DNA from 4 places in the Streptomyces sp. W16 genome. Region 2 is predicted to be linked to each of the others. Evidence: riboswitches for the same ligand, from Rfam matches in the RefSeq annotation. Region 2 holds a riboswitch; each other region holds the start of a gene.

What was found. Region 2 has a riboswitch for cyclic di-AMP ahead of R6V09_RS27500 (C40 family peptidase). Riboswitches for the same ligand answer to the same signal wherever they lie in the genome.
Region 1: linked by a shared signal. The riboswitch ahead of R6V09_RS15070 (M23 family metallopeptidase) and the one ahead of R6V09_RS27500 (C40 family peptidase) in region 2 are both predicted to bind cyclic di-AMP.
Region 3: linked by a shared signal. The riboswitch ahead of R6V09_RS34805 (C40 family peptidase) and the one ahead of R6V09_RS27500 (C40 family peptidase) in region 2 are both predicted to bind cyclic di-AMP.
Region 4: linked by a shared signal. The riboswitch ahead of R6V09_RS10550 (transglycosylase SLT domain-containing protein) and the one ahead of R6V09_RS27500 (C40 family peptidase) in region 2 are both predicted to bind cyclic di-AMP.

The regions. Positions count from the first base shown of each region.
Region 1 is NZ_JAWOAI010000092.1:5,928-14,179, forward strand. It holds gene R6V09_RS15055 (DNA gyrase/topoisomerase IV subunit A) at 1-1,610, opposite strand, end outside; gene R6V09_RS15060 (M16 family metallopeptidase) at 1,944-3,308, shown strand; gene R6V09_RS15065 (M16 family metallopeptidase) at 3,305-4,693, shown strand; cyclic di-AMP (ydaO/yuaA leader) riboswitch at 4,896-5,062, shown strand; gene R6V09_RS15070 (M23 family metallopeptidase) at 5,076-5,831, shown strand; gene R6V09_RS15075 (GntR family transcriptional regulator) at 6,020-6,715, shown strand; gene R6V09_RS15080 (HPr family phosphocarrier protein) at 6,877-7,158, opposite strand; gene R6V09_RS15085 (bifunctional acetate--CoA ligase family protein/GNAT family N-acetyltransferase) at 7,347-8,252, shown strand, end outside.
Region 2 is NZ_JAWOAI010000226.1:11,233-15,247, forward strand. It holds gene R6V09_RS27490 (ATP-dependent Clp protease proteolytic subunit) at 1-551, shown strand, start outside; gene R6V09_RS27495 (hypothetical protein) at 559-870, shown strand; cyclic di-AMP (ydaO/yuaA leader) riboswitch at 1,209-1,388, shown strand; gene R6V09_RS27500 (C40 family peptidase) at 1,392-1,865, shown strand; gene R6V09_RS27505 (ATP-binding protein) at 1,951-2,409, opposite strand; gene R6V09_RS27510 (helix-turn-helix domain-containing protein) at 2,622-3,491, shown strand; gene R6V09_RS27515 (DUF397 domain-containing protein) at 3,501-3,725, shown strand; partial or broken gene R6V09_RS27520 (aminotransferase class I/II-fold pyridoxal phosphate-dependent enzyme) at 3,767-4,015, opposite strand, start outside.
Region 3 is NZ_JAWOAI010000345.1:2,205-10,456, forward strand. It holds gene R6V09_RS34785 (DEAD/DEAH box helicase) at 1-1,148, shown strand, start outside; gene R6V09_RS34790 (SCO5918 family protein) at 1,211-1,525, shown strand; gene R6V09_RS34795 (glyceraldehyde-3-phosphate dehydrogenase) at 1,672-3,117, shown strand; gene R6V09_RS34800 (DUF1996 domain-containing protein) at 3,209-5,305, opposite strand; cyclic di-AMP (ydaO/yuaA leader) riboswitch at 5,640-5,813, shown strand; gene R6V09_RS34805 (C40 family peptidase) at 5,822-7,414, shown strand; gene R6V09_RS34810 (hypothetical protein) at 7,621-8,085, shown strand; partial or broken gene R6V09_RS34815 (endonuclease/exonuclease/phosphatase family protein) at 8,092-8,252, opposite strand, start outside.
Region 4 is NZ_JAWOAI010000057.1:6,369-14,620, forward strand. It holds gene R6V09_RS10540 (peptide MFS transporter) at 1-1,245, shown strand, start outside; gene R6V09_RS10545 (CocE/NonD family hydrolase) at 1,262-3,256, shown strand; cyclic di-AMP (ydaO/yuaA leader) riboswitch at 3,520-3,689, shown strand; gene R6V09_RS10550 (transglycosylase SLT domain-containing protein) at 3,693-4,166, shown strand; gene R6V09_RS10555 (HAD family hydrolase) at 4,263-5,069, opposite strand; gene R6V09_RS10560 (LacI family DNA-binding transcriptional regulator) at 5,176-6,204, opposite strand; gene R6V09_RS10565 (carbohydrate ABC transporter permease) at 6,382-7,263, opposite strand; gene R6V09_RS10570 (carbohydrate ABC transporter permease) at 7,260-8,249, opposite strand; gene R6V09_RS10575 (ABC transporter substrate-binding protein) at 8,246-8,252, opposite strand, start outside.

The DNA.
Region 1 (8,252 bases), on a different contig from region 2:
GGCTCGCCGTTCGCCGTACGGGCCAGCAGGCCCGTCGAGGAGAGCAGCACCCGGCACGGGTCGTCGGCGACCTGGAGCGGCACGGTGGCGGCTGGGGCGCCCGCCGACTCCAGCAGGACCGTACGCCGGTCGGTGCCGAACTTCTTCGCCACCGCGGCCAGTTCGGTCGAGACCAGCTTGCGCAGCTCGGTGTCCGAGTCCAGGATCCGGGTCAGCTCGGCGATCTCCGCGGTGAGGCGCTCCATCTCCGACTCCAGCTCGATCCGGTCGAACCGGGTGAGCCGGCGCAGCGGCGTGTCCAGGATGTACTGCGTCTGGATGTCGCTCAGCGAGAAGCGCTCCATCAGACTCTGCTTCGCCTGCGCGGAGTTGTCGCTGGAGCGGATGATCCGGATGACCTCGTCGATGTCGACGAGCGCGGTGAGCAGGCCCTCCACCAGGTGGAGGCGGTCGCGCCGCTTGGTGCGGCGGAACTCGCTGCGCCGCCGTACGACCTCGAAGCGGTGGTCGAGATAGACCTCCAGGAGTTCCTTGAGGCCCAGCGTGAGGGGCTGACCGTCCACCAGGGCGACGTTGTTGATGCCGAAGGACTCCTCCATCGGCGTCAGCTTGAAGAGCTGCTCCAGGACCGCTTCCGGGACGAAGCCGTTCTTGATCTCGATGACCAGGCGCAGGCCGTGCGCGCGGTCGGTGAGGTCCTTGACGTCGGCGATGCCCTGCAGCTTCTTCGCGCCGACCAGGTCCTTGATCTTGGCGATCACCTTCTCCGGGCCCACGGAGAAGGGCAGTTCGGTGACGACCAGACCCTTGCGGCGTGGTGTGACATCGTCCACCGCCACCGTGGCACGGATCTTGAAGGTGCCGCGGCCCGTCTCGTAGGCGTCCCGGATGCCGGTCAGACCGACGATCCGGCCGCCCGTGGGCAGGTCGGGGCCGGGGACGTGCCGCATCAGGGTGTCGAGGTCCGCGTTCGGATAGCGGATCAGATGGCGGGCCGCCGCGATGACTTCGCCCAGGTTGTGCGGCGGCATGTTGGTGGCCATGCCGACGGCGATGCCCGACGAGCCGTTCACCAGCAGGTTCGGGAAGGCGGCGGGCAGGGCCACCGGCTCCCGCTCCTGGCCGTCGTAGTTCGGGGCGAAGTCGACCGTGTCCTCGTCGATCGACTCGGTCATCAGGTTCGCGGCCTCGGACGGCCGGCACTCGGTGTACCGCATGGCGGCGGGCGGGTCGTCGTTGCCCAGCGAGCCGAAGTTGCCGTGGCCGTCGGCCAGGGGGACGCGCATGGAGAAGGGCTGGGCCATACGCACCAGGGCGTCGTAGATCGACGCGTCGCCGTGCGGGTGCAGCTTGCCCATGACCTCGCCGACGACACGCGCGCACTTCACAAAGCCGCGGTCGGGGCGCAGGCCCATCTCGTCCATCTGGTAGACGATCCGTCGGTGGACCGGCTTCAGGCCGTCCCGGGCGTCCGGCAGGGCCCGGGAGTAGATGACCGAGTACGCGTACTCAAGGTAGGAGCCCTGCATCTCGTCGACGACGTCGATGTCGAGGATCCGCTCCTCGAACGAGTCGTCGGGCGGCGGGGTCTTCGTGCTGCGGCGGGCCATCGCTGCCGGCTCCTCTTTTCTGGTCGCTCGCCTGGGGGTCGCTCCCCTTCGGCTCACTCTTGCTGAAGCGTGAACGGGGTCTTGACGTGAACCATTGTGGACCGCGGCACTGACAACGCGGACCAGGACCCGGCGTTGGCCGCTCGGCTCCGTCACCGAAGGCTGCCGCGTGGGTCCACGTGTGCGACAGCCCGCAGGCTACGCGATCTCGCTCTCGGCGTACGTCCGCCGGGAACTTCGCCGACGGTCCGCACGCTTGCATACAGTGGCGGGACGAGCAGGATTTCTGCGGTTCCAGCCAGAGAATCCGCGATCGAAGGGACGTACATGCCCATGGGTCACACGGCCACCGCCGAGGCAGGGTCCGGCGGTCTGACAGCGACCGAACACCGCTTGGCCAACGGTCTGCGCGTGGTCCTCTCCGAGGACCACCTGACCCCGGTCGCGGCGGTGTGCCTCTGGTACGACGTCGGTTCCCGCCACGAGGTCAAGGGGCGTACCGGCCTGGCTCACCTCTTCGAGCACCTGATGTTCCAGGGCTCCGGACAGGTGAAGGGCAACGGACACTTCGAACTCGTGCAGGGCGCGGGCGGTTCGCTCAACGGCACCACCAGTTTCGAGCGCACCAACTACTTCGAGACCATGCCCACCCACCAGTTGGAGCTCGCCCTCTGGCTGGAGGCCGACCGCATGGGCTCCCTGCTCGCCGCCCTCGACGAGGAGTCGATGGAGAACCAGCGGGACGTCGTCAAGAACGAACGCCGCCAGCGCTACGACAACGTGCCCTACGGGACGGCGTTCGAGAAGCTGACCGCCCTCGCCTACCCGGAGGGCCACCCCTACCACCACACGCCCATCGGCTCGATGGCGGACCTGGACGCGGCCACCCTGGAGGACGCGCGCGCGTTCTTCCGCACCTACTACGCGCCCAACAACGCCGTCCTGTCCGTGGTCGGCGACATCGACCCCGAGCAGACGCTCGCCTGGATCGAGAAGTACTTCGGGTCCATCGCGTCGCACGACGGCAAGCCGACGCCTCGTGACGGCGCGCTGCCCGACTCGATGGGCGGGGAGCTGCGCGAGGTCGTCGTCGAGGAGGTCCCGGCCCGCGCCCTGATGTGTGCCTACCGGCTCCCGGAGGACGGCACGCGCGCGTCCGACGCGGCCGACCTCGCCCTCACCATCCTCGGCGGCGGCGAGTCCTCGCTCCTCTACAACCGCCTCGTACGGCGCGACCGTACGGCCGTGGCCGCCGGCTTCGGTCTGCTGCGGCTGGCCGGAGCACCCTCCCTGGGGTGGCTGGACGTCAAGACGTCCGGGGACGTCGAGGTGCCCGTCATCGAGGCCGCCATCGACGACGAGCTCGCCCGGTTCGCCGCGGAGGGCCCCACTGCCGAGGAAATGGAGCGCGCCCAGGCCCAGTTGGAGCGCGAGTGGCTGGACCGGCTCGGCACGGTTGCGGGCCGCGCCGACGAACTGTGCCGCTACGCCGTCCTGTTCGGTGACCCGCAGCTCGCCCTGACCGCAGTAAAGCGCGTCCTGGACGTGACGGCGGAGGAGGTCCAGGAGGTCGCCAAGGCCCGCCTGCGCCCCGACAACCGCGCGGTGCTCGTCTACGAGCCGATCGCGGACGAGGACGACGAGAACGACGAAGCAGCGGCCGAGGCCGGCGACGAGAACGAGGAGGCGGCCAAGTGACCGAGCTCGCCACGATGGAATTCCACCCGCAGCCCCAGGCCGGCGAGGCCAGGCCGTGGGCCTTCCCGGCACCCGAGCGCGGGACGCTCGGCAACGGCCTGACCGTCCTGCGCTGCCACCGCCCCGGCCAGCAGGTCGTCGCCGTCGAGGTGCTCCTGGACGCGCCCCTGGACGCAGAACCGGCCGGCCTGGACGGCGTCGCCACGATCACCGCGCGCGCCTTCTCCGAGGGCACCGACAAGCACTCCGCCGAGGAGTTCGCCGCCGAGCTGGAGCGCTCCGGCGCCACCCTCGACGCGCACGCCGACCACCCCGGACTGCGCCTGAGCCTGGAGGTCCCGGCCTCGCGCCTGGCCAAGGGCCTCGGCCTGCTGTCGGACGCCCTCAGGGCACCCGCCTTCGCGGACAGCGAGGTCGAGCGGCTGGTCCGCAACCGCCTCGACGAGATCCCGCACGAGACGGCCAACCCGTCCCGCCGCGCGGCCAAGGAGCTCTCCAAGGAGCTGTTCCCGGTGACCTCGCGCATGTCGCGCCCGCGCCAGGGCACCGAGGAGACCGTCGAGAAGATCGACTCCGGGGCCGTACGCGCCTTCTACGACCGGCACGTTCGCCCCTCGACGGCCACCGTCGTGGTCGTCGGCGACCTCACCGGCATCGACCTGGACGCGCTCCTCGCCGACACCCTGGGCTCGTGGACGGGCTCGACCGCGCAGCCGCGTCCCGTGCCGCCGGTGACCGCCGACGACACCGGGCGGGTCGTGATCGTGCACCGGCCCGGCGCCGTCCAGACGCAGCTGCTCATCGGCCGTGTCGGAGCCGACCGGCACGACCGGGTGTGGCCGGCCCAGGTGCTCGGCACGTACTGCCTGGGCGGCACCCTCACCTCCCGCCTGGACCGCGTCCTGCGGGAGGAGAAGGGCTACACCTACGGTGTGCGGGCCTTCGGCCAGGTGCTGCGTTCGGCACCCGACGGCACCGGCGCCGCGATGCTCGCCATCAGCGGCTCCGTGGACACCCCGAACACCGGTCCCGCCCTGGACGACCTGTGGACGGTGCTCCGCAAGCTCGCCGAGGGCGGCCTCACCGACGCCGAGCGCGACATCGCTGTACAGAACCTCGTCGGGGTGGCGCCGCTCAAGTACGAGACCGCGGCGGCCGTGGCGAGCACGCTGGCCGACCAGGTCGAGCAGCACCTGCCCGACGACTACCAGGCGACGCTGTATCAGCAGCTCGCCGCGACCGGCACCGTGGAGGCCACCGCGGCGGTCGTGAACGCCTTCCCGGTGGACCGTCTGGTGACGATCCTCGTCGGCGACGCGGAGCAGATCAGGGAGCCCGTGGAGGCTCTCGGCATCGGCGAAGTGACCGTCGTACCGGCGGAGTAGACGCAATAGCGGCACACGCGCGTGGGGAGGCCCTGGTGATGGAAGCGTCACCAGGGCTCCCTATTGTCCGAATTGGGGGAGAGGTTGCCTGTCTGCCCTGTGGCGTGTGCAACAAAAACCGTGATCCGTTTGGGGATTGAAAGTGGCCCCCCTTAGCGTCGGTCCGGCTGTCCGTCAGGCACCGCGCCGCACTCGCGGCACCGGACAGTCATCGCCGAGTCCCCGTACGGCGCGAGCCAGGGGAGCCGGGGACCCACATCAAGAGTCCCTGGGGTGAATCGGACGCCCGCGCGTGTAGCGAGGGGGTCCGTAGGAGACCTTCCTGCTCCGAACCCGTCAGCTAACCCGGTAGGCGAGAAGGAAGGAAAGGACCAGCCACTTCATGGCGTTCACCCGCGCCACCGGGAAGCACCGTCGCCCGAGCCGGACCCACCGCACCACCGTGCGCGCCGCGAGCGTCGCCGCGCTCGCCACCACCGGAGTCGTCGGCACCCTGGCAAGCGCCCCCGCGTTCGCCGCCGAGCCCGCCCCCGAACAGACCGGCCTTACGCCTGTCGTCGCCATCGGCGACTCCGTGGCCGAGAAGATCGACGCCCAGGCCGTCGCGCAGCAGCAGGCCGCCGCCGAGACGCTGGCCGAGGAGACCGCCCGCGCCAAGGCCGCCGCGCAGGCCCAGGCGGCCCGTGTGGCCGAGGCGCGCGCCGCCCGCGAGGCCGAGCGCAAGAGGCTCAACACCTTCGTCGCGCCGGTCGCCGACTCCTATGTGTCCACCGGCTACAAGACCGGTGGCTCCCTGTGGTCCTCCGGCGCCCACACGGGCATCGACTTCCACGCCTCGACCGGCACCAGCGTCCACGCGGTGGGCTCCGGCACCGTCGTCGAGGCCGGCTGGGGCGGCTCGTACGGCAACCAGGTCGTGATCAAGATGGCCGACGGCATGTACACCATGTACGGCCACCTGTCGTCCATCGGCGTCTCCGTCGGCCAGCGCGTCACCCCGGGCCAGCAGATCGGCCTCTCCGGGGCGACCGGCAACGTCACCGGACCGCACCTCCACTTCGAGGCCCGTACGACCGCCGAGTACGGCTCGGACGTCGACCCCGTCGCCTACCTCCGCAAGCACGGTGTGAACGTCTGACGACGCACCGCCGCACTTCCCGAAGCCCTGGCCCGCCCGGCCGGGGCTTTCGGCGTTTCCGGAGCCCTCCTGTCCAAAAAATATCCATGGATTCCGGTCCGCCATCGGAAATTCCCGCTGATTGCAATAGAGTCACGGAACACACGTCAATCGTCGACGTTTCACGGGGATTAAGGCGGAGGTCGGACATGCGTATTCCGGCGCACTCGGTATGCACGGCGATCCGGGACGACATCGTCGCCGGTGTCTACGAGCGCGGCGGCCGGCTCACGGAGGAACTCCTCGCGCGCCGGTACGGCGTCTCGCGCGTCCCCGTGCGGGAGGCCCTGCGCACGCTGGAGGCGGAGGGGTTCGTGGTGACCCGGCGGCACGCGGGCGCGTGCGTCGCGGAACCGACCGAGCAGGAGGCCGCCGACCTGCTGGAGATGCGGATGCTGCTGGAGCCGCTCGGCGCCTCGCGGGCCGCCCAGCGGCGCACCGAGGCCCACCTCAAGGTGCTGCGCGGCCTCGTCAGGCTGGGCCAGGAGCGCGCCAGGAGGGGCAACAGCGAGGATCTGCGCTCCCTGGGCAGCTGGTTCCACGAGACGCTGGCCCAGGCCTCCGGGAGCCAGTCGCTGACCTCGATGCTGACCCAGCTGCGGCACAAGATCGCCTGGATGTACGCGGTGGAGGCACCGGCCAACCCTGTGGAGTCCTGGGCCGAGCACGGGGCCATCGTGGACGCCGTGGCCCGCGGTGACAGCGAGCGTGCGCGGGCGATCACAGCCCTGCACACCGAGCGCGCGAGCACCGCGCACCGGCTGCGCTTTCCCGGCGGGGCGAACGGCACGGAGCGTGTGAGGACTTCGCAACCTCCCGTAAACATGTCGGGTCTCCGGCATTAACACGGGCGCCGTATACAAAGAGGAGATAATTCGCGGGGGATTATTTCTGCTGCCCGTAAGTGGAAATGCGAAGGGCTCGCCCGGTAATTCGGACGAGCCCTTCGCGGTTGCGGTACATCGCTTTTGCGGCGAAAGCACCGTCACCATCAATTGCGGGTTGCTCAGACGGTCTCGGGGAGTTCCTCAAGACCTTCCGCGACCAGCTTCGCCAGCCGGTCGAGGGCGGCGTCCGCGCCCTCGGCGTCGGACGCGAGGACGATCTCCTCGCCGCCCTGGGCGCCCAGGCCCAGGACCGCGAGCATGGAGGCCGCGTTGACGGGGTTGCCGTCGGCCTTGGCGATCGTCACGGGGATACCCGAGGCCGTGGTGGCCCGGACGAAGATGGAGGCGGGGCGGGCGTGAAGGCCCTCCGCCCAGCCGACGTTGACGCGGCGCTCAGCCATGTGATGCTGCCCTTCAGAGTCTCAGGGTTGTCTAGACCAGTTTCCCACACGTGAAGCGAGCCCGGACCGGCCCCGTGGACCGTCCGGAGCGGGCGGTCGGACCGCGGCCTCGGCCCGACTTCCCCTCGCTGCTTTCACCCACAGACTGCCTCGCGCCGTTGTCGGACGCGAGCCGTACGCTGGGGCCCATGCAGACCTCGTCGGACCGGCACGAGTACCCCGCGCACTGGGAAGCCGACGTCGTGCTGCGCGACGGGGGTACCGCGCGCGTCAGGCCCATCACCGTCGACGACGCCGATCGCCTGGTCAGCTTCTACGAGCAGGTCTCCGACGAGTCGAAGTACTACCGCTTCTTCGCGCCGTACCCTCGCCTGTCCGCCAAGGATGTCCACCGCTTCACGCACCACGACTTTGTGGACCGGGTGGGACTCGCGGCCACCGTCGGCGGCGAGTTCATCGCCACCGTACGCTATGACCGGATTAGTGCCGACGGGCGTGCCGCCTCCGCCCCCGCCGACGAGGCCGAGGTCGCCTTCCTGGTGCAGGACGCGCACCAGGGCAGGGGTGTCGCCTCCGCCCTCCTCGAACACATCGCGGCCGTCGCCCGTGAGCGCGGCATCCGCCGTTTCGCCGCCGAGGTGCTGCCCGCCAACAACAAGATGATCAAGGTGTTCACGGACGCCGGCTACACACAGAAGCGCAGCTTCGAGGACGGCGTCGTACGCCTGGAGTTTGACCTCGAACCCACCGACAGGTCCCTCGCCGTGCAGCGCGCGCGGGAGCAGCGCGCCGAAGCGCGGTCCGTACGACGGCTGTTGGGGCCCGGCTCGGTCGCCGTCGTCGGCGTCGGCCGTACCCCCGGAGGAGTGGGCCGCAGCGTTCTCGACAACATCAGGGACGCCGGGTTCACCGGCGGCCTGTACGCCGTGAACAAGGCCTTCCCGGAGGGGCGGAAGGAACTCGACGGAGTGCCGGCGTACCGCTCGGTGCGCGACATCGAAGGCCCCGTCGACCTCGCGGTCGTCGCCGTCCCGGTCGAACACGTCCCCCAAGTAGTCACCGAGTGCGGCGAACACGGGGTGCAGGGGCTCGTC
Region 2 (4,015 bases):
AGCTGCTGGAGGAGCGGATCGTCTTCCTCGGGACGCCGATCGACGACATCTCGGCGAACGACGTGATGGCCCAGTTCATGCACCTGGAATACCTGGCGCCGGACCGGGACATCTCGCTGTACATCAACTCGCCCGGCGGCTCGTTCACCGCAATGTCGGCGATCTACGACACGCTGCGGTTCGTCACCTGTGACGTGGAGACGATCTGCCTCGGCCAGGCCGGCACCACCGCGACGGTACTGCTGGCGGCGGGCACCCCGGGCAAGCGGTCGGCGCTGCCGGGCGCACGGTTGGTGCTCCACCAGCCCTCGCTGCCCGAGCCGATCCAGGGTCAGGCGAGTGATCTCGCCATCCAGGCCGAGGAGTTGGCGCGCACCCGGTCCCAACTGGAGGCCGTACTCGCCCTGCACACGGGCCGGACGGTGGAGCAGGTGAGCCAGGACATCGAGCGGGACCGCATCCTGGACGCCCAACAGGCCCTGGAATACGGGCTGGTGGACCGGATCGTGTCCACCCGCAAGACCTCGCTCACCGAGCCCGGCGGGGAGTGAGGCCACGATGCTGCCGCCGGAGCTTCCGCCGCTGCCCGCACTGACGCGTGCCGAGGGCGAGTTGATCGACCGTTATCTGGATGTGGCCGACCTGCTGGGCCGTATCAACCCCGCGCATCACGGGGACACGTACCGTGGACTGAGGGCCGCTCAGGCACTGGTGGCCAAGGCCACCGAACTGCGGGACGCGCTGGCCCTGATGCACCAGCGGGGCGAGACCGAACTGCACGCCCCCACACTCGCGCGGGCGCTGCGCGTGCTGGACGGGGAACGCCGCACGGCTCGCGTCACCATCCCCGCGCCCTCCGACGACCGTTGACGGACACGCGACCGTCCCGGGCGGGGGCGAAACGGGCCGAACGGCGTACCCCCGTTCGGTGTAGTCGCCGCTCCGTCCATGCGGCCGTCCGGGTTGCGCAACACGCGTAGCCCGAGGGGCGGATGAGGTGTTCCGGTGCTGGTCCGAGGGTCATGCACCCTCGACACGCCTTCGAACACCGACGCGTTCACCCGAACGGGTGAGTGGTGAGTAACCCCACAAATCCCCGATTCCGTTGGGCTTTTCGGACATTCATAGGTGAAGATCCCTGTCTGACGACAAGACCCCGCCGCAGCGGCGGGGCGATCCGGGCGGACGCCGAGTCCTGCCGCCGCCCGGATGACAGGTCGACAGGATTGCATCGGCAGGAGTGGAGGACCCAAGCACGACGGGTCGCCGGGACGGTCACGCCATGACCGGGTCGAGCAGCCCTTGGGGTGAAGCCGCGTCAGCGGCCGGGCAACTTTGTCAGCCCGAATCCGACAGGTCATCCTTCACAGGCGGCTGACGAAGGGTTGCGCATGACTGCGCTCAATCGTGTCCCGTCGCTGATGGTCCGGGCCGGTACGGCCTCGGCCTTCGCCATCGCCGCCGTAGGCGGCTCCGTCGTGATACCGGGCGTCGCATCCGACGCCGCGGCAGCGACACCCGCGACGAAGGCACTCCAGGTCGCGGCGTCCAAGAAGGGCGCCCCGTACAGGTACGGGGCCACCGGACCGGGCCGCTTCGACTGCTCCGGGCTCACGCTGTACTCGTACAAGAAGGCAGGCAAGAAACTGCCCCGTACGGCGGCCCAGCAGTACAACAAGACCCACCACATCTCGGCCAAGAGCCGCAAGGCCGGGGACCTCGTCTTCTTCCACTCGGGCTCCAGCGTCTACCACGTCGGCATCTACGCCGGCAAGGGAAAGATCTGGCACGCCCCGAAGACCGGGGACGTGGTGCGGTTGCAGAAGATCTGGACCAAGAGCGTCTGGTACGGCCGGGTCAGCTAAGGCCTGTCCGATATCTCCCGAGGGGGTGGCGGCCACCTGACAGGCCGCCACCCCCTCGGGTGTTCCTGGACGTTCGCGGTGCGGCCTACGGCTCCTGCTGGCCCGCCGCGGTCACCGGCCGGGCCGGTACCGTCCAGGGCACTTCGATGGAGACCGTCTTGCCGCCCTCCGTGGTCGGCCGGACCCTGAGTTTGCCCCCGCACTCCGCGGTCAGCCAGCGGATGATCACCATGCCTCGGCCGTTGTCCTGCTGGACGGCGGCCGGCAGGCGTTTCGGGAAGCGGGGATGGCTGTCGGTGACTCCGATGCGCAGCTGTTCGTCACGCTCCAGCTCGATGTCCACCGTGAAGGTGGGTGACTGCCCGAAGGTGTGCTGTACGGCGTTGGTGGCGAGTTCGGAGACGATGAGGCGGATGGTGTCGGCCACCTCCGTGTCCGCCGGCAGTCCCCATTCCACGAGGGTCCCGACCACGTAGGAGCGGGCGGTGGAGACCGAGGCGGGATCGCTCGGCAGAGTGACGGATGCTTCCAGATGGTCTGCCATGGCGCGGTCGTCCCTTTCCCGCGGGACCGGTGTCCGACATGGAGCGGATGGTTCGAGTACGGTCCCGGACTGGTGCTTCTTCGCCAGACTGCCATTACCGCGTCGCCAACGGTGCCGATCCACCAAGATATGCATATATCTGTCGCTCAAAGCGGTGAACTCTGCGACCCCAGACCGTATTTGGGCGGCCCGAAAGGAGTAAGGAGAAACCCATGCAGTACGGTCCCGCGGTGCGCCGCCGGAAACTGGGCGCCGAACTCCGCGCGTTGCGTGCGGATGCGGGGCTCACCAGCGGTGAGGCGGCCCGGCTGGTCGGCTGGCATCAGTCGAAGGTGAGCCGGATCGAGACCGGCGCGAGTGGCGTGAAACCGCCCGACGTCCGGTTACTCCTGGATGCCTACCAGGTCGGCGACGCACAACTTCGGGACATGCTGCTCGTGTTGGCGGGCTCCGACGACGGGGGCGGCCGGCATCACTGGTGGCACGCCTATCGCGGTGTACTGCCGCCCGCCTACCGGGACTTCATCAGCCTGGAGTCACAGGCCAGCACGATCCGCACCCTGGAGACCTCGGTGGTCCCCGGGCTGCTGCAGACACCGGAGTACGCCCGGGCGGTGACCCGGGCCGCCGTGGGAGGCCTCGACAACGACGGGCCGGAGCGGCTGGACGCGCTGGTGCAGGTGCGGCTGGCCCGGCAGGACATCCTGCGGGCGGATCCGCCGCTGGAACTGAGCGTGGTCCTCGACGAGGCGGTGGTACGCCGGGAGGTCGGCGGGCCGGGTGTGATGGCACGGCAACTGGACCGGCTCATCGAGGCGGCACACCTGCCCCAAGTCCGGCTTCAGGTCTTGCCGTTCGCCGCAGGAGCACACATCGGTATCACCGGCCCTTTCGTTATCTTCTCCTTTCCGAGCACTTCTGATCTGGACGTGGTTGTTCTCGACCACTTGACGAGTAGCCTCTACCTCGAACGGAAAGAAGACCTAGAGGCCTACAGCGAGGCCTTCAACACCCTTCAGTTCCACGCCCTTTCGCCCGAGGACTCGTTGGATTACATCGCCGGGATAGGTGACGGCGCGTAAGGAGGCACCATGTCTGCACCGCCTCGGAACGAACCTTCCAGTACCGAACTGTCCGGAGTGCGGTGGCTGCGCAGCAGCTACAGCACGGGAGCGAACAACTGCGTCGAGGCGGCAAGTCCGCGCTCAGGCCCCCGCGCGGGGCTGCTCGCCGTACGCGACTCCAAGGACCCGCAGGGACCCGCTCTGCTCTTCTCCCCCGAGAGCTGGACGGGATTCCTCGGCGCCTTCCACTGATCGGTCCCACCGTCAGCGACGCACGACCGTGTCACGCCGACTCATGGTCGCGTCTCGCCGATCACACGTACAGCGCGTTCGATCTCGGCCCCGGAGAGGTCCGCTCGGGCGGTCAGCCTGAGCCGTGAGATGCCGTCGGGCACGGAAGGAGGACGGAAGCAGCCCACGGCCAGCCCTGCCGTACGGCAGTCGGCCGCCCATTGCACGGCCGCCTCCGGGGACGGCGCCCGCACCGACACCACCGCGGCGTCCGGACGAACCGCTTCCAGACCCGCGGCGGTGAACCGTGC
Region 3 (8,252 bases), on a different contig from region 2:
TCGCACTCGTCCTCGTCCCGACCCGCGAGCTGGCCCAGCAGGTCACCGACGCGCTCACCCCGTACGCCCGTGCCGTCAGTGTGCGGATGACCACCGTCGTCGGCGGTATGTCGATCGGCCGCCAGGCCGGGGCGCTGCGCGGTGGCGCGGAGGTCGTGGTCGCGACGCCGGGACGGCTCAAGGACCTGATCGACCGCGGCGACTGCCGACTGGACAACGTCACCATCACCGTCCTCGACGAGGCCGACCAGATGGCCGACATGGGCTTCATGCCCCAGGTCACCGGCCTGCTCGACCAGGTGCAGCCGGGCGGCCAGCGGATGCTGTTCTCGGCCACCCTGGACCGCAACGTGGACCTCCTGGTCCGCCGCTACCTGACCGACCCCGTCGTCCACTCCGTCGACCCCTCCGCGGGCGCGGTCACGACGATGGAGCACCACGTCCTGCACGTCCACGGCACGGACAAGCAGCGGGCGACCACCGAGATCGCGGCGCGCGACGGCCGGGTCATCATGTTCCTGGACACCAAGCACGCCGTGGACCGGCTGGTCAAGCACCTGCTGAACAACGGCGTCCGCGCGGCCGGGCTGCACGGCGGCAAGTCCCAGCCGCAGCGCACCCGCACCCTCGCCCAGTTCAAGGACGGGCATGTGACGGCGCTGGTGGCGACCAACGTCGCGGCGCGCGGCATCCACGTCGACAACCTCGACCTGGTAGTCAACGTCGACCCGCCCACCGACCCCAAGGACTATCTGCACCGCGGCGGCCGTACGGCCCGTGCGGGCGAGTCCGGCAGTGTCGTGACCCTGGTCACCCCCGACCAGCGCCGTGACTTCACCCGCCTGATGACCATGGCCGGCGTCACCGCCGAGGTGACCTCGGTGCGGTCGGGCGAGGAGGAGCTGACCCGGATCACGGGCGCCCAGGCTCCCTCCGGCGTCCCGGTCGTCATCACCGCTCCGGTCGTGGAGCAGCGCGAGCGCAGCCGCCGCAGCCCCTCCTCCTCGTCGTCGCGCGGTCGTCGTGGCCGTCCCTCCACCGAGGGCCGGACCGGCGGCGGCTCGGCTCGCCGCGGCAACGGCGGCAGTGGCGGTGCCGGTGGCAGCAGCAGGGGCCAGCGACGCTCTTCCTTCGGCCCTGCGGCCTAGGGATCAACTCGGCCTCCTCGGGGGCCTGTTCGGACGGCTTCTCCTTCTCTCTGTGAGGCAACATGCGTTGTGTCATCGCCCGGTATCCCTTCGATCTCACCAAGCTGGGAGTCCTGGAGACGATGAAGGGCATCAAGCCCGAGCTGGTCACGGGTGAGTCCGTGACCATCGGGCGGCGCCGCTACCCCGTCAAGCAGGTGGGCCAGGTCATCACCCGGCAGGACCCGCGCGACTTCAACAGCGGCGAGGTCATCCGGGCCATGACCCGGCTCGGCTTCACCTGCCACGGCCTGCCCGAGGCCGTGCCCGTACACGTCCTCACGCCGATGGAGAACGCCTCGGCGCTGCTGGGCAGCGGCGCGACCCAGGACGTGTAGCAGCGACACCAGTACAACCGTGAGGGCCCTGCCGACGCGCGTCGGCGGGGCCCTCACGGCGTTCACGGGCTGGGCGGCACCCCACTGAACGAGCAGATGAACAGCGGGTTAGCATATGAGCGCCGCCTAGCTCGAAAGAGAAACCTGTGCCTGTCAACGAGGACTCGTTCACCAACTGGAAGAACCGTGAGGAGATCGCGGAGTCGATGATCCCGATGATCGGGAAGCTGCACCGCGAGCGGGACGTCACGGTCCTGCTGCACAGCCGTTCCCTGGTCAACAAGTCGGTGGTCAGCATCCTCAAGACCCACCGGTTCGCCCGCCAGATCGACGGCGAGGAACTCTCGGTCACCGAGACCCTGCCGTACCTGCGCGCGCTCACCACGCTCGACCTGGGCCCTTCCCAGATCGACATCGGCATGCTCGCCGCCACCCACCGCACCGACGAACGCGGCCTGTCCGCCGAGGAGTTCACCGCCGAGGCCGTCGCCGGTGCCACCGGCGCCAACAAGATCGCGTGCCGCGAGGGCCGCGATGTCGTGCTGTACGGCTTCGGCCGCATCGGCCGCCTGGTCGCCCGCCTGCTCATCGAGAAGGCCGGCTCGGGCAACGGTCTGCGGCTGCGCGCCATCGTCGTACGCCAGGGCGGGGACCAGGACATCGTCAAGCGCGCCTCGCTGCTGCGCCGCGACTCGATCCACGGCCAGTTCCAGGGCACGATCACCGTCGACGAGGCGAGCAACACGATCATCGCCAACGGCAACGAGATCAAGGTGATCTACGCCGGGGACCCGTCCGAGGTCGACTACACGGCGTACGGCATCAAGGACGCCATCCTCATCGACAACACGGGCAAGTGGCGTGACCGGGAAGGCCTTTCGCAGCATCTGCGGCCCGGGATCGACAAGGTCGTCCTGACCGCGCCCGGCAAGGGCGACGTCCCCAACATCGTGCACGGCGTCAACCACGACACGATCAAGCCGGACGAACAGATCCTGTCCTGCGCGTCCTGCACCACCAACGCGATCGTCCCGCCGCTGAAGGCGATGGCCGACGAGTACGGTGTGCTGCGCGGCCATGTGGAGACGGTCCACTCGTTCACCAACGACCAGAACCTGCTGGACAATTACCACAAGGCGGACCGTCGCGGCCGTTCGGCGCCGCTGAACATGGTGATCACCGAGACCGGTGCCGCGTCCGCCGTCGCCAAGGCGCTGCCCGACCTCAAGGCGCCGATCACCGGCAGCTCGATCCGCGTCCCGGTGCCGGACGTGTCGATCGCCATCCTCAGCCTGCGGCTCGGCCGCGAGACCACCCGCGCCGAGGTCCTGGACCACCTCCGCGATGTCTCGCTGACCTCGCCGCTCAAACGGCAGATCGACTTCACCACCGCCCCCGACGCGGTGTCGAGCGACTTCATGGGCTCACGCCACGCCTCGATCATCGACGCGGGCGCCACCAAGGTCGACGGCGACAACGCGATCCTCTACCTCTGGTACGACAACGAGTTCGGCTACTCCTGCCAGGTCGTCCGGGTCGTCCAGCACGTCTCCGGGGTCGAGTACCCGACGTATCCGGCACCGGCTGTCTAAGGCCTTCCGCCCCGGCGCGCCGAACATGTGACGGCCCGGCCACCCCCAAGTCGGGGCGGCCGGGCCGTCGTTGTCACAGACGTGCGTTGTGTCAGCGTGTACTGCGCTTACCTCGGTACAGCACCACGAACCCGGCGACGAGCAGCAACGCTCCGGCCACCGCGGGCCACAGATTCGCGCCGGTCTCCGCCAGCCCGCCCTGCGCCTGCGGCTGATTCGGGCCTACGGCGGCGTAGCTCTCCCCGCCCGAGGACGAAGCGGGCGGTGTCGTCGCGGCGCTGCCGACCTCACCGCCGGAGCCGTTGTCCGAACTCCCCTGCGTCTCGGTCGACTTGGAACCTTCGGTCTTCGTGTCGGCCTTGGGAACCGAGACGGCGGTCGTCAGGTCACCGGGGTCGGTGGTCTGGGTGTCGGTGGGCTCGGGGGCACTGGTCTCGGTGTCCGGGGCGCTGGTCGCGGGATCCGCGGTGGCCTGGCCACCGTTGTCGCCGTTCCCGCCGTTGTCACCATTCCCGGCGTTGCCGCCGTTGCCGCCATTCCCCTCGTCGCCGCCGTTCCCGGAGGGCTCGTCGGACGCGGTGGCCGTGGGCGCCGCCGTAGCGGTGTCGGTGGCCGACGGGGACTCCTGCGGCTCACCGGAACCCCCACCGGACCCGGAGCCGCCACCCGAACCGGAGCCGTCACCGGAGCCGGAGCCGGAGCCGTCGCCCGAGCCTCCGGGGTCGTTGTCCGTGCCGGCGCCGCACTTCTCGCCGTTGTTGATGCAGGTGACCATGTCGTTCATCAGGCCCTCGTCGAAGACGTTGATGAAGTCGCCGTGGTCCGTGACGGGCTTGTGCTGCTGCTCGGGGAAGGAGTCCACCGAGAACAGCGGGGTCGTCTTGCCGCCGTCCTGGAGGCTCGGCGCGTCCACGTCGTAGACGATCCGCTGCACCAGCTGCGGAATGGCCTTGAAGCCGTCCGGGCAGGCGCCGTCGGCGGCCTCGAAGGCCACGTGGGTGCGGTGGTTGGCGCTGTCGATGTTGCGGCCGTCCCAGCAGCTCTGGAACTTGAAGGTGCGCACGACGTCGCTGCCCGAGGGGCACAGCGGGTACTTGTCCTTGAGCTGCCGGTCCTCGAACCCGGTGCAGCTCCAGGAGGCGTTGGCGTTGGCGGGGCCGTTCACGAAGGCCTTGGCGTCACCGGTGATGATGCGCAGGAGGCGCGGCATCGCGACGACCTTGCTCTGCGGGTTGCCCTCGAAGGTCAGGGTGACCTGCTTGGCCGTGACGATCTCACCGGCGTTGCCCTCGGTGCCGCCGCCGGGCTTGTCGGCGTCCCGCTCCTGCTTGCCGTTCTGCAGGCGCAACACGGGCCAGTAGTAAGTGGACTTGTCGCCGGGGTTCTCGCAGCTCGTGTCGGCGTTCGCGAGGTCCTGGTCGCTGGCGAAGGCGTTGTTCGACTGGTTGCCGATGTAGTCGTGGAAGTGGTGGGCGCCGTTGGTGACTCCGGGCGCGACGATCACGTTGTCGGAGTTGAACAGGCCGTTCTCGTTCACCCCGCAGGCGGTGACGAACGTGCCGCGCGAGGCACCGGCCTGCTGCTGCGCAGCGTTCACGTTGGGCTGTACGGAGGTGATGTCCGCGTAGTCCGAGGCGACGGGCCCGTTGCTGATCTGCTGGTTGCCCTGACCGCCCTGGCCACTGGCGCTTGCACTCGCGCTCGCACTGGCGCTCTGGTCGTCGCCGTTGCCGTTGCCGTCCTGGTCCCCGGTCTCGTTCGTGGGTGCGATCAGGGTGCAGCCGGCGAGGGCGTCGAGCCCCTCCGGGCGGTCCCCGACGCGGTCGATGGCGTCGTCGATCCGTCCGATCGTCGCCGCCCGCTTCTCCTTCAGCGGATTCATGATCGCGTTGTCCGCGAAGGAGGCGTCCTGGCGTATGGACTCCGTCGAGTCCCGCAGTTTCTGGTAGGCCTCGGTTATCTGCTGGTCCAGATTCGCGAGTTCCTTGTCGACGTCGGTCTTCGCCTCGTCGGGCACCGTCGTCAACTGGGTGCCAATGTCCGGGCAGTCGATCGTCGCACCTCGCGATGCCGCGTCCGGGGACCCTTGTTGGGCGGAGTCACCGCCCCAACCACCTTCGGACGCCGACGCGTAGACGTTCGCCGCCACCAGTCCTCCGCCGCCCAGCATCAGGGCGACTGCTGCCATCGTCGCGCGTCGTGCGCCTGTGGGGCGTCTGCGCGTGTTGCGTGCCAAGGAAGTTGCTCCTACACGTATCGGTCGGCCCGGATCGTCCCGGCATGGAAATCCCCCGACCCAATACGGAAGCGGATCCCGATGTGTTCAACCGCCTCAAAAATTCATAGCGACCTCATATGGATCACCCGACCCGACGGGCCCCTGAGCCCTCGACACACCAGGGCGAGGTAAAGGTCACAAATACGTATCGGACATATCGCGCTTCAACCTTCACACGAGGCACACACGTTGGCTAAGTTGACGTTCAGGCCGTACGACCTACTCCGGCGATCGGCGCCGGGCCGCACGGCTTGCGCCGAGTCCGGCGTGTCGCTCGCGGCAGCCGGAGCCGGGGACCCAACCGAACTTGGGGTGAATCGGCCCAACTGCCCCTCGGGGCAAGGGCCGTAGGGCAAACCTTCCGTGATCGACGCCCGAACCCGACAGCTAACCCGGTAGGCGCGAAACGGAAGGAGCACGTCTGCCATGCCGGCAGAACGACGCACGCGCACCGGAGGCAGTGGCCCCACCGTGGACGACCGACCCAGCCGCGACGAAGTCCAGCGGCGGATCAACTCCCTTTACGACAGGGCCGAGACGGCCACCGGAAACTACAACGCCACGCGCAAGATGTCCGGGGGTCCGCGCCAGCGTGTCGAGCCCCGTCCCAGCGCGTCGCGCCCTTCCGACCCCGCCCTCGACGCCGTCACCAAGCAGTGGTTCGACCGGGCCCGTGCCCAACTCGGCCCGACCGTGCCGGCGATCCTGCCGCCCGGCAGGACTCCCGCCCGTCCGGCGGCCCGGCCCGAGCGAACCGAGCGGCGCCCCGAAGCCGAGAGCGGCGGCCGAGCACTCGAAGCGCAGCCCGGCCGCGCCGTGGCCGAACTGACCGCGGGGGCTGGCGTACCGGAGTCAGCAACCCCTCAACTCGCCGCACCTGTCGCAGAGTTGACCGCCGGCCCCATCGCCGCGCTGCCGCCCGCCGCGCCGCAGGCGCCCCAGATGCCTCAGATCGCCACACCGCAGTCGCCTCAGATGCAGCAGATGGTTCAGATGCCTCAGGCGACCGTCCTCGACCTGCAGCCCGTGCCCGCCATCGAAGTGCCGCCCGCGCCCGCCCTGGAACCGCAGCAATTCGCCGTCGCGGCCGCCCCGGCTCCGGTCTTCGACCCGCTCACCGCGGACCTGGAGCTGCTCCCGTACATCGCCGCACCACGCACCGAGTCCGCCCCGGCCGGTGCTACCTGGCCGCCTCCGGAGACCAGCTGGCCCACCCCGGAGACGACTTGGTCGACCGGGTCGATGCCCATGGTCCCCGAACAGCAGATGTGGTCGACCGGTCAGATGCCCGTCGTGCCCGAGCAACAGGCCTGGGCCACCGGACAGATGCCGATCGTGACCGAGCAACAGACGTGGGCCACCGGCCAGATGCCCGTTATCCCCGAGCAACAGGCCTGGGCTACCGGACAGATGCCCATGGTGACCGAGCAGCGGACCTCCTACTCCACACCGGATCCGGGCTGGCGCCCACCGCAGCAGGAGTGGCAGCCGACTCCGCCCGCCGCCGAGGTCTCCTTCGCCGCGACCCCGGCCGCCGCTCCGGAATTCACCCTGCCCACGGCTCCGACAATGGCCCCCGAGATCATTCTCCCCGCGGCCCCGACCTTCAGCCCGGCGCCCGTCGCGGCCGTACCCGACGCGCTGCAGGACCCGAGCACGCTCAGCAAGACCAGCACCGCACTCGCCTTCGCCCGCGCGCAGATCGGCAGGCCCTGCCTGTGGGGCGCGGCGGGACCGGACGCCTACGACTGCTCCAGCCTCACCCAGGCCGCCTGGAAGGCAGCGGGCGTCCTGCTCCCGCGCACCGCCCAGGAACAGTCGGGAGCGGGCGCCCTCGTCCCCCTCACGGACATCCGTCCCGGCGACCTGATCTTCTTCTACGACAGCATCGACCACGTCGGCCTCTACACCGGCAACGGCCTGATGATCCACGCGCCGAGCCCCGGTACGCCGATACGCGAGGAGTCGATCTTCTACGCCGGTTCCGCCGCCATCCGGGGCGCCGTACGGCCCGCCTGAGCCGCTCGGGGCCGGGTGTTCCCGGCCCCGGTCGCGTGCAGCCCGCTACTCCCGGCGGTCCGTGTCGTTGGTCTGTACGAGTGGTGGAACCCAGGACACGGTCGTAGCGTCGAACGAGAGACGGACGACGACTGTGTCCCGGCAGGCGGGCCCACCGCCGGTGCGGGTGCGGGGCGACGGGTACGAACAGGCGGCCGGGAGCGGACATGTACAAACACACCATGGTCGGAGTCGTCACGGTCTGTGCCGCCGCCCTGCTCGCGCCGGCGGTGGGCACCTCGTCCGCGGCCCCGGCGACGGTGCGCGCGCAACCGGTCGCCCACCAGCAGCCCGCGGTCCCCGTGCTGGTCGACTGCCTCTGGCATCCCGAGGTCCGCCCCGCCGACTTCATGCTCGCCTGCGGCGACGGCAACAGCCGCCTGGCGTCGCTGCGTTGGACCGACTGGGACGCCAACTCCGCGACGGCGACGGGCGTCAACTGGGTGAACGACTGCAAGCCCTATTGCGCGGCGGGCAAGTTCCACTCGTATCCGGTCGTCGTCCGCCTCGACAACGCGCAGACGTGGAAGCGGCATCCGGGAGTACGACAGTACGGCCGGATCAGCCTGACGTACACCGCCGGGAGGCCGGACGAGTTCGCGCACGTCGTGACCTATCCCCTCTGGAACTGAACCGACTCAGAGCGACAGCTCCACCACCAGCGGCCGGTGATCCGAGATCGCCGTCCTCGGTGTGTGTGCCGTCCCCATGGCGTCCGCGTCGAGCCCCGTCGCCAGGATGTGGTCCAACTGGACGCGCGGACGGTGCGAGGGGTAGGTCGCCTGCCCGGCCGGACCCC
Region 4 (8,252 bases), on a different contig from region 2:
GCGGGCGGCTGGCTCGCCGACCGCATCCTCGGCTCGTTCCGCGCGGTGCTGTGGGGCGGCATCCTGATCGCCTGCGGGCACTACGCGATGGCGGTCCCGACGCCCACGATGACCTGGGTGGGCCTCGGCCTCATCAGCGCCGGCACCGGCCTGCTCAAGCCCAACGTGGCCACCATGGTCGGCAAGCTCTACCGCACCGACGACGACCGCCGGGACGCCGGTTTCGCGCTCTACTACATGGCGATCAACATCGGCGCCTTCGCGGGCCCGCTGATCACCGGCTGGCTCGGCGACCACGAGGGCTGGCACTGGGGCTTCTCGGCCGCCGCGGTCGGCATGACGTTCGGGCTGATCCAGTACGTCGCCGGCCGCCGTCACCTGGCCGGACGCAAGAACACGGCCGAGTTCGCACTCGCACCGGACGCGCTGCGCCGCGCGGTGCGGCTGATCGTCGTAGGAATCCTGGTCGCCGCCGCCCTCGCCGTGCTGCTGGCCGGGGTCGGCTGGCTGACGATGGGCCGCTTCGTCGACCTCCTCACGGTGATCTCCGTGATCGCGCCGGTCGTGTACTTCGCGGTGATGTTCATGAGCCCCCGGGTGACCGCCGACGAACGCGGCCGGCTGCGCCCGTACATCGTGCTGTTCCTGGCCTCGACCGTCTTCAACTTCATCCTCTTCCAGGCCTATTCGACGATGATGCTGCTCGCCGCGTCGAACGCCGAGACGACCATCCTGGGCTTCGACTTCCCCGCCAGCTGGTACGCCTCCGCGCTCGGCGCCTTCGAGGTCGGGCTCGCGCCCGTGGTCGCCGCGCTCTGGGTCCGCATGGGCCGCGGCCAGCCGCACGCCTCCAACAAGATCGCGATCGGCGTCGTACTCGGCGGTCTCTCCTTCCTCCTGATGGTCCTGCCGACCAGCGGGCACAGCGGCGACGCCTACCGGATGTCGGCCTGGTGGATCGTCGGCTCGTACTTCCTGCTCGGCCTCGGCGACATCCTCCTGGAGACCTCCGGCATGTCCGCGACCACCAAGCTCGCCCCGGCCGCCTTCTCCAGCCAGACCATGTCCCTCTGGTTCCTGTCCCTCGCCCTCGCGAACGGCATCCAGGCCCAGACGGTGAAGCTCTACGACGACGTCTCCAAGCCGGCCTACTTCGGCGTCAACGGCGCCATCGCGGTGGCCGCGGGCCTCGCGGTGATGGCCGCCGCGCCCTGGCTGCGCCGCACCATGCACCCGGTCCACTGAACCCAGGGGTCCCCTCATGCGCATCCGTACGTCCTTCCCCCACGAGACGGCCCACGAGGACGTCCGCATACCGATGCCCGACGGAACACGCCTCTACGCGCGCGTGTGGCGCCCGCTGACGGACGAACCCGTGCCGGCGCTCCTCGAATACCTCCCGTACCGCCTGACCGACTGGACGGCGCCCCGGGACGCCCAGCGCCACCCCTGGTACGCGGGCCACGGCTACGCCTCCGTCCGGGTCGACGTGCGCGGCCACGGCAACAGCGAGGGCGCGCCCGGCGACGAGTACGACGCGCAGGAACTCGCCGACGGTGTCGAGGTGGTCAACTGGCTTGCCGCGCAACCCTGGTGCACCGGCAAGGTGGGGATGTTCGGCATCTCCTGGGGCGGCTTCAACTCCCTCCAGATCGCGGCCCTCGCGCCGGAGCCGTTGAAGGCGATCGTCACGGTCTGCTCGACCGACGACCGCTACGACAACGACGTGCACTACATGGGCGGTTCGGCCCTCGCGGTCGACCTGCACGCCTGGGCCGCCACCATGCTCGCCTTCGTCGCCCGCCCGCCGGACCCCGAGTACGCGGGCCTCGTCTGGCGCGACATGTGGCTCAAGCGCCTCGAACGGATCGACCCGTTCATCCACACCTGGCTGGCCCACCAGATCCGCGACGACTACTGGAAACACGGCAGCGTCTGCGAGGACTACGGCGCGATCGACGCGGCCGTCCTGGCGGTGGGCGGCTGGCACGACCCGTACCGCGACACGGTCCTACGGCTCGTCGAACACCTCCCGCCCGACCGCGTACGCGGCCTGATCGGCCCCTGGTCCCACCAGTACCCCGACCGGGGCCTGCCGCCGGGCCCCGCGATCGGCTTCCTCCAGGAGACCCTGCGCTGGTGGGACCACTGGTTGAAGGGCCAGGACACGGGCGTCACCGCCGACCCGCTGCTACGCGCCTACGTCAGCGACTCGCACCCCCCGGCCACGGTCTACGACACCCTGCCCGGCCGTTGGGTCGGTGAGCCCGCGTGGCCCTCGCCGCACGTGAAGACGACGACGTACGGTCTGCGGGGCGCGCCCGTGCTGGTCCGCTCCCCCATGCACACCGGTGTGGACGCGGGCCGTTTCTTCCCGTTCGGGAACGACGCCGATCTGCCGCCGGACCAGCGGGACGAGGACGCGCGGTCGGCGTGCTTCGAGTTCGAGGTGCCGGCCGAGACGTGGGTGCTGGGGCGGCCGAGGGTGCGGCTGCGGCTGGCCTGCGAGGTGGAGCGCGGGCAGGTCATCGCGCGGCTGTGCGACGTGGCCCCGGACGGCGCGTCGACCCTCGTTACCCGGGGTGTGCTGAACCTGTCGGCGCGGCACGGGCGGGACCGGGCGGTGCCGTGGACGCCCGGTGCCGCCGAGGACGTGACCTTCGAGCTGAACGGCATCGGGCACGCGTTCCCGCCCGGGCATCGCATCCGGCTCGCGGTGTCGTCGGCGTACTGGCCGTGGATCTGGCCGCAGCCGGAGTCGGCGGCGGGCTTCACACTGGATCCGGAGGGGAGCGCGCTGGAACTTCCGGTGCGGGAGCGGGAGTTGAGCTCCAGTATTCAGTTCGACGAGCCCGAGGAGGCCGAGCCGCTCGGGGTCAACTACCCGGCCACATTTGACGAGCCGCGGCCCGAGCGGCTGGTGGTGCGGGACGTGGCGAAGGGCGAGTGGCGGCTTGAGGTGGACCCCCGGTACGGCGGCACGCGCGTGTATCCGGACGGTTTGGAGTTCACCGAGGACGCGCTGGAGACGTACACGATCGACGAGTCGGACCCGTTGACGGCGCGTACGCGGTCCGACTGGTCGATCCGGCTGCACCGGCCGGAGCAGGCCTGGGACACGACCGTGCGCACGCGGTCGGAGATTACTTGCGACGAAACGGACTTTATTACCTCGAACGAGGTGATCTGCACCGAGGGCGACGAGGTGATCTTTCACCGGACTTGGGAGAAAAGGATTCCGAGAACTGCCAGTTGAGGTCGAATGCCCGATTTGCCGTTCTTAATCCTCCCGTGAGTTGGGTCACGCATTTCTGTGCATGGCCTGTGTCCCGGTTCGTTCGCGTTTCCCCTTGTGGTGATTGACAGTTGACCCTTGGCTTGCGCAAAGGATCAAGTGCCCCATACGCCTCAGACCAAGGTCAATAGGGGTTAGGTGTGATTCCGCCACTTGTTCCGGACATGTGCTCTCGCATACGTTCCGGGCCTGTCGAGCGGAACGCCGAATCCTGCCGCCGCCCGGCATCCCAGTCACGAACTTCTCGCACGGCAGGAGCGGGGGACCCAGGTAAGTCGCCGGACCGGTATCGCACCGGGACGGCTTGGGGTTAAGTCACGTCCGCAAGGGCGCGGCCGGGCACCTCCCAGCCCGAACCCGACAGCTCACCTCGCAGGCGACGGAGAGGAACCTCGTCATGCCTGCAACCGCTCAGTCCCGCCGCGCCCGCCTTGTCCGCCGTGTCGTTGTCGCCGGTACCGGTGTCGCGATCCTCGCCCTGCCCGTCGTGGGTGCGACCACCGCGTCCGCGGCCACCACGTCGACCGCTTCGACCACTGTCGCCGGGTACCCCAACACCCTTGACGGGTGGATCCGGGAGTCGCTCGCGATCATGGCGCAGAAGGGGATTCCGGGTACGTACAACGGGATTTACCGGAACGTGATCCGTGAGTCTTCCGGGAACCAGTACGCGATCAACAACTGGGACTCCAACGCGGCGGCCGGTACGCCGTCGAAGGGGTTGCTTCAGGTGATCGACCCGACGTTCAACGCGTATCACGTTGCCGGGACTTCGTTTGATCCGTATGACCCGGTTGCGAACATCACGGCTGCTTGCAACTACGCGGCGGCGGTGTACGGGTCTATCGACAACGTGTACGGCGCTTACTAGAAACTGTTGGATCAGCCACGACGGGTTGTTTGTTCGTCTGCAGCGCCGTCGTGGCTGGTCGCGCAGTTCCCCGCGCCCCTAAAAGACGGGCTCGTTTCAGCTGAAGAGTCTTTCCAGTACGGCCGCGATGCCGTCGTCCTCGTTCGACAGCGTCACCTCGTCCGCCACCGCCTTGAGTTCGGGATGAGCGTTGGCCATCGCCACCCCATGCGCTGCCCAGTCGAACATCGGGATGTCGTTCGGCATGTCGCCGAAGGCGATGGTGTCGGACGGGGTCAGGCCCAAGTGGCGGGCGGCGAGGGCCAGGCCGGTCGCCTTGGTGATGCCGAGTGGCTGGAGTTCGACGGTGCCGGGGCCCGACATGGTGACCGAGGCCAGTGAACCGACCACCGAGCGCGCCGTGGACGCCAACTCGTCGTCCTCCAGGGCGGGGTGACGGAGCAACACCTTGCTGATCGGTTCGGACCAGAGGTCGTCGCGCCGGCCCACCCGCACGGCGGGGAGCGTGGGGTGCGGCATCAGATAGCCGGGCTCGATGAGCGTGAGGCCGTCCACTCCGTCCTGGTCGACCGCCGCGTACACCTGGCCCACTTCCGCCTCGATCTTGCCGAGCGCGGTCTCCGCCAACTCCCGGTCCAGGGTGACCGACCAGAGCAGACGGTCCGCGCCGGCGTCGTACAACTGCGCGCCCTGTCCGCACACCGCGAGCCCCCTGCTGCCGAGGTCTTCCAGGAGCGGTCGCACTCTCGGGGCGGGCCGGCCGGTGACGACCAGGTGCCGGGCGCCGGCCGCCGCCACCCTCGCGAGTGCGATGCGGGACCGGTCGGAGAGCGTGTCGTCGCCGCGCAGCAGCGTCCCGTCCAGGTCGGTGGCGATCAGTGCATATGCGAGGGGTGCGGCCATGATCAGAGAATACGGATGGAACGCCCCACCGACTCGACACGAACCGGACGGCTGCTGCCTTCACATCCGTTGACCCGTGTTCCGGTTGGTTTGACAGTTACGGCGGTTATGCCGACTCCCGGATCACCAGTTCGGTGGGCAGGATCACGCCCGCCGTGTCCTCGCCGGCGATCTGGGCGAGCAGCATGCGGACCATCTCGGCGCTGATGCGGTCGTAGGGCTGGCGCATGGTCGTGAGGGCCGGGGTGAGCGCCGTGGCCGCCGCCGAGTCGTCGAAGCCTCCGACAGCGATGTCATCGGGGACCGAACGGCCGGACTGTTGCAGGGTGTTGACGACTCCCAAGGCCATCAGGTCGGAGGCTACGAACACCGCGTCTATGTCGGGGGCCTGGGTGAGGAGTCTGCGGGCTGCTTCCTCGCCGCCCGTGCGGCGGTAGTCGCCCTCGACCACCAGGGTGGGGTCGTGCGGGAGGCCTGCCTCCGTGAGGACGTCCCGGTAGCCGGCCAGGCGGTCGGGGCCGCCGGGGGCGTCGAGCGGGCCGGTGACCATGGCGATGCGGCGTCTGCCCCGGGAGATGAGGTGGCGGACCATCTCCTGGGCGCCGTCGCGGTCGGCCGCGGCCACGTAGCTGTACTTGGAGGCGGTGCCGAGCGGTTTGCCGCAGGCCACCAACGGGATTCCCGCGTCCCGGAGTTCGGCCGCCACCGGGTCGCCGCTGTGGTTGGAGACGAGGAGGACGCCGTCCACGTGGCCCGAGGTGATGTAGCGGGTCAGGCGGCGGCGTTCGTCCTTCGAGGAGGCCAGCATCAGGAGCAGCGGGATGTCGTGGCGGGCCAGGTGTTCGGTGCAACCCCGCAGCAGGACATTGAAGTTGGGGTCCTCGAAGAACTTCTCCTGCGGCTCGGTGAGAAGGAACGCCACCGAGTCGGACCGTCCGGTGCTCAGGGAGCGGGCGTGCCGGTTGACGACGTAGCCCGTCTTCCTGATCGCCGTCTCCACCGCGGTGCGCGCGGCCGGTGAGACATAGTGGCCGCCGTTCAGGAACCGGGAGACGGTGCCCCGCGACACGCCCGCCTCGCGGGCCACGTCGTGGATGGTGGGCGGCTTGCGGCGGCCGTTCGAGCTGGTGGTCATGTTCCTCGTTCGTGGTGGGGGGCGGTCGGCTGTGGGGGGGGCCGCCCGGTTCCTGGGCAGGTCGTGCGAAGTCAGCGGCGGTTCGGCCACGCCCCGAAGGGGCGCGGGGAACTGCGCGACCAGCCACGACGGCGCCGAGGACGAGCGACGGCCATCACGCCGTTTCCAGCGGAGCGCTCACGCCTTGACCGATCCGCTCAGCAGGTCCAGGGACCAGAAGCGCTGGATCACCAGGAAGAGCGCGATCAGCGGCAGGATCGCGAGGAAGCAGCCCATGATGACCAGGGTGTAGAGCGCCGGTTGGGAGGCGCCCTGGGTCAGCAGGGTGTAAAGGCCCAGCGTGATCGGGAACTTGGTGTCGTCCGCGAGCATCACGTACGGCAACAGGAAGTTGTTCCAGATGCCGACGAACTGGAACAGGAACACCGTGATGAGCCCCGGCATCATCATCGGTACGGCGATCCGCGAGAAGATCCGCCACTCGCTCGCACCGTCCATGCGGGCGGCTTCGAGGAGTTCGGCGGGAACGGCGGCAGCCGCGTAGATACGGACGAGGTAGACGCCGTAGGGGGAGAGGATCGACGGCAGGAGCATCGACCAGTAGGAGTCGGCCAGGCCCAGCTTCGAGAGGAGCAGGTACTGCGGGACCGTCAGGACGATGCTCGGGACGAGGACGCCGGCCAGCATCAGCTTGAAGATGAACTCCCGGCCCTTGAAGGCGAATCGGCCCAGTGCGTAGCCGCCGCCGGCCGAGACCGCGGCGGAGAGCAGGGCGCCGCCGCCCGCGTAGAGGAGGGAGTTGGCCATCCACTGCCAGTAGATGCCGTCCCGGTAGGAGCTCAACTCCTTGAAGTTGGCGGCGAATCCGGTGCCGGGCGCGAAGGTGAACGTGGAGAACAGTTCGCTACGGCCCTTGCTCGCCGCGATGACGACCCAGACCACGGGGATCAGGCAGTAGAGCGAGCCGAGGATCAGGACGAGGGTTGGTACCCACGCGGTGCGCTTCGGCTTGGTGAGGCCCGGGCGGGCGTCGGTGGCGGTGAGGGTGAGAGGGGTCATGCCCGGTCCTCCCGGGTGTAGCGGTCGGAGACGCGCAGCAGCGTGAAGGAGAGCGCGAAGGTCGCGAGGGCCAGCACCACGGCGGTGGCGGAGGCGCCGTAGATGTCCGACCTGAAGAAGGCGGCGTCGTAGATGGCCATCAGCGGACTCCAGGAACCGGAGAGGCCGTTGGTCAGCGGCTTGAGGGCCATGGGCTCGGTGAAGACCTGGAGCGTGGCGATGACCGAGAAGAAGAACGTGAGCACCAGCGACGGCATCACGATCGGGATCTTGATCCGCAGGGCGATCTTCAGGTCGGAGGCGCCGTCGATCTTCGCGGCCTCGTAGATCTCCTGCGGGATCGCGCGCAGGGCGGTGTAGATGACGATCATGTTGAAGCCGGTGCCGCCCCACACCGCGATGTTCGCGAAGGAGAGGTACAGGTTGCCGCCGTCGAACAGGTCGGGCTGCGGGAGGTTGAACTCGCGCAGCAGGTAGTAGAAGGGGCTGACCGTCGGGAGGTACAGGAAGCCCCACATCAGGGCGGCGATGATGCCGGGGACGGCGTACGGCAGGAAGATCGCGAGGCGGGCGAACTTGGCGCTGCGCGCCTGCGGGGTGTCCAGCATCAGCGCGAAGACGAGCGCCAGACCGAGCATCGTGGGGATGACGATCAGGCCGTAGCCGAAGGCGCGCAGGACGCTGTGGCCGAACTCGGAGTCGTGCAGGACGTCGGTGTAGTTGCCGATGCCGTTCCACACCTGCTCGCGGGCGCCCTTGCCGAGGCCGATGCCCTTGACCTGGACCTTGTGGAGGCTGAGCCACACCGCGTATCCGATCGGTACGACGGTGAAGGCGGCGAACAGGAGCAGGGCCGGTACGAGGAACCAGTACGGCGCGCTGCGGCCACGGCGACGGAGGCGGCGGGGGCGGACGGAGGTGGCGGTGCCGTCCGCCAAGGGCCCGGCCGTCGTCCGGTCGGAGCCCTTGAGCGGAGTGGCGGTCATGCC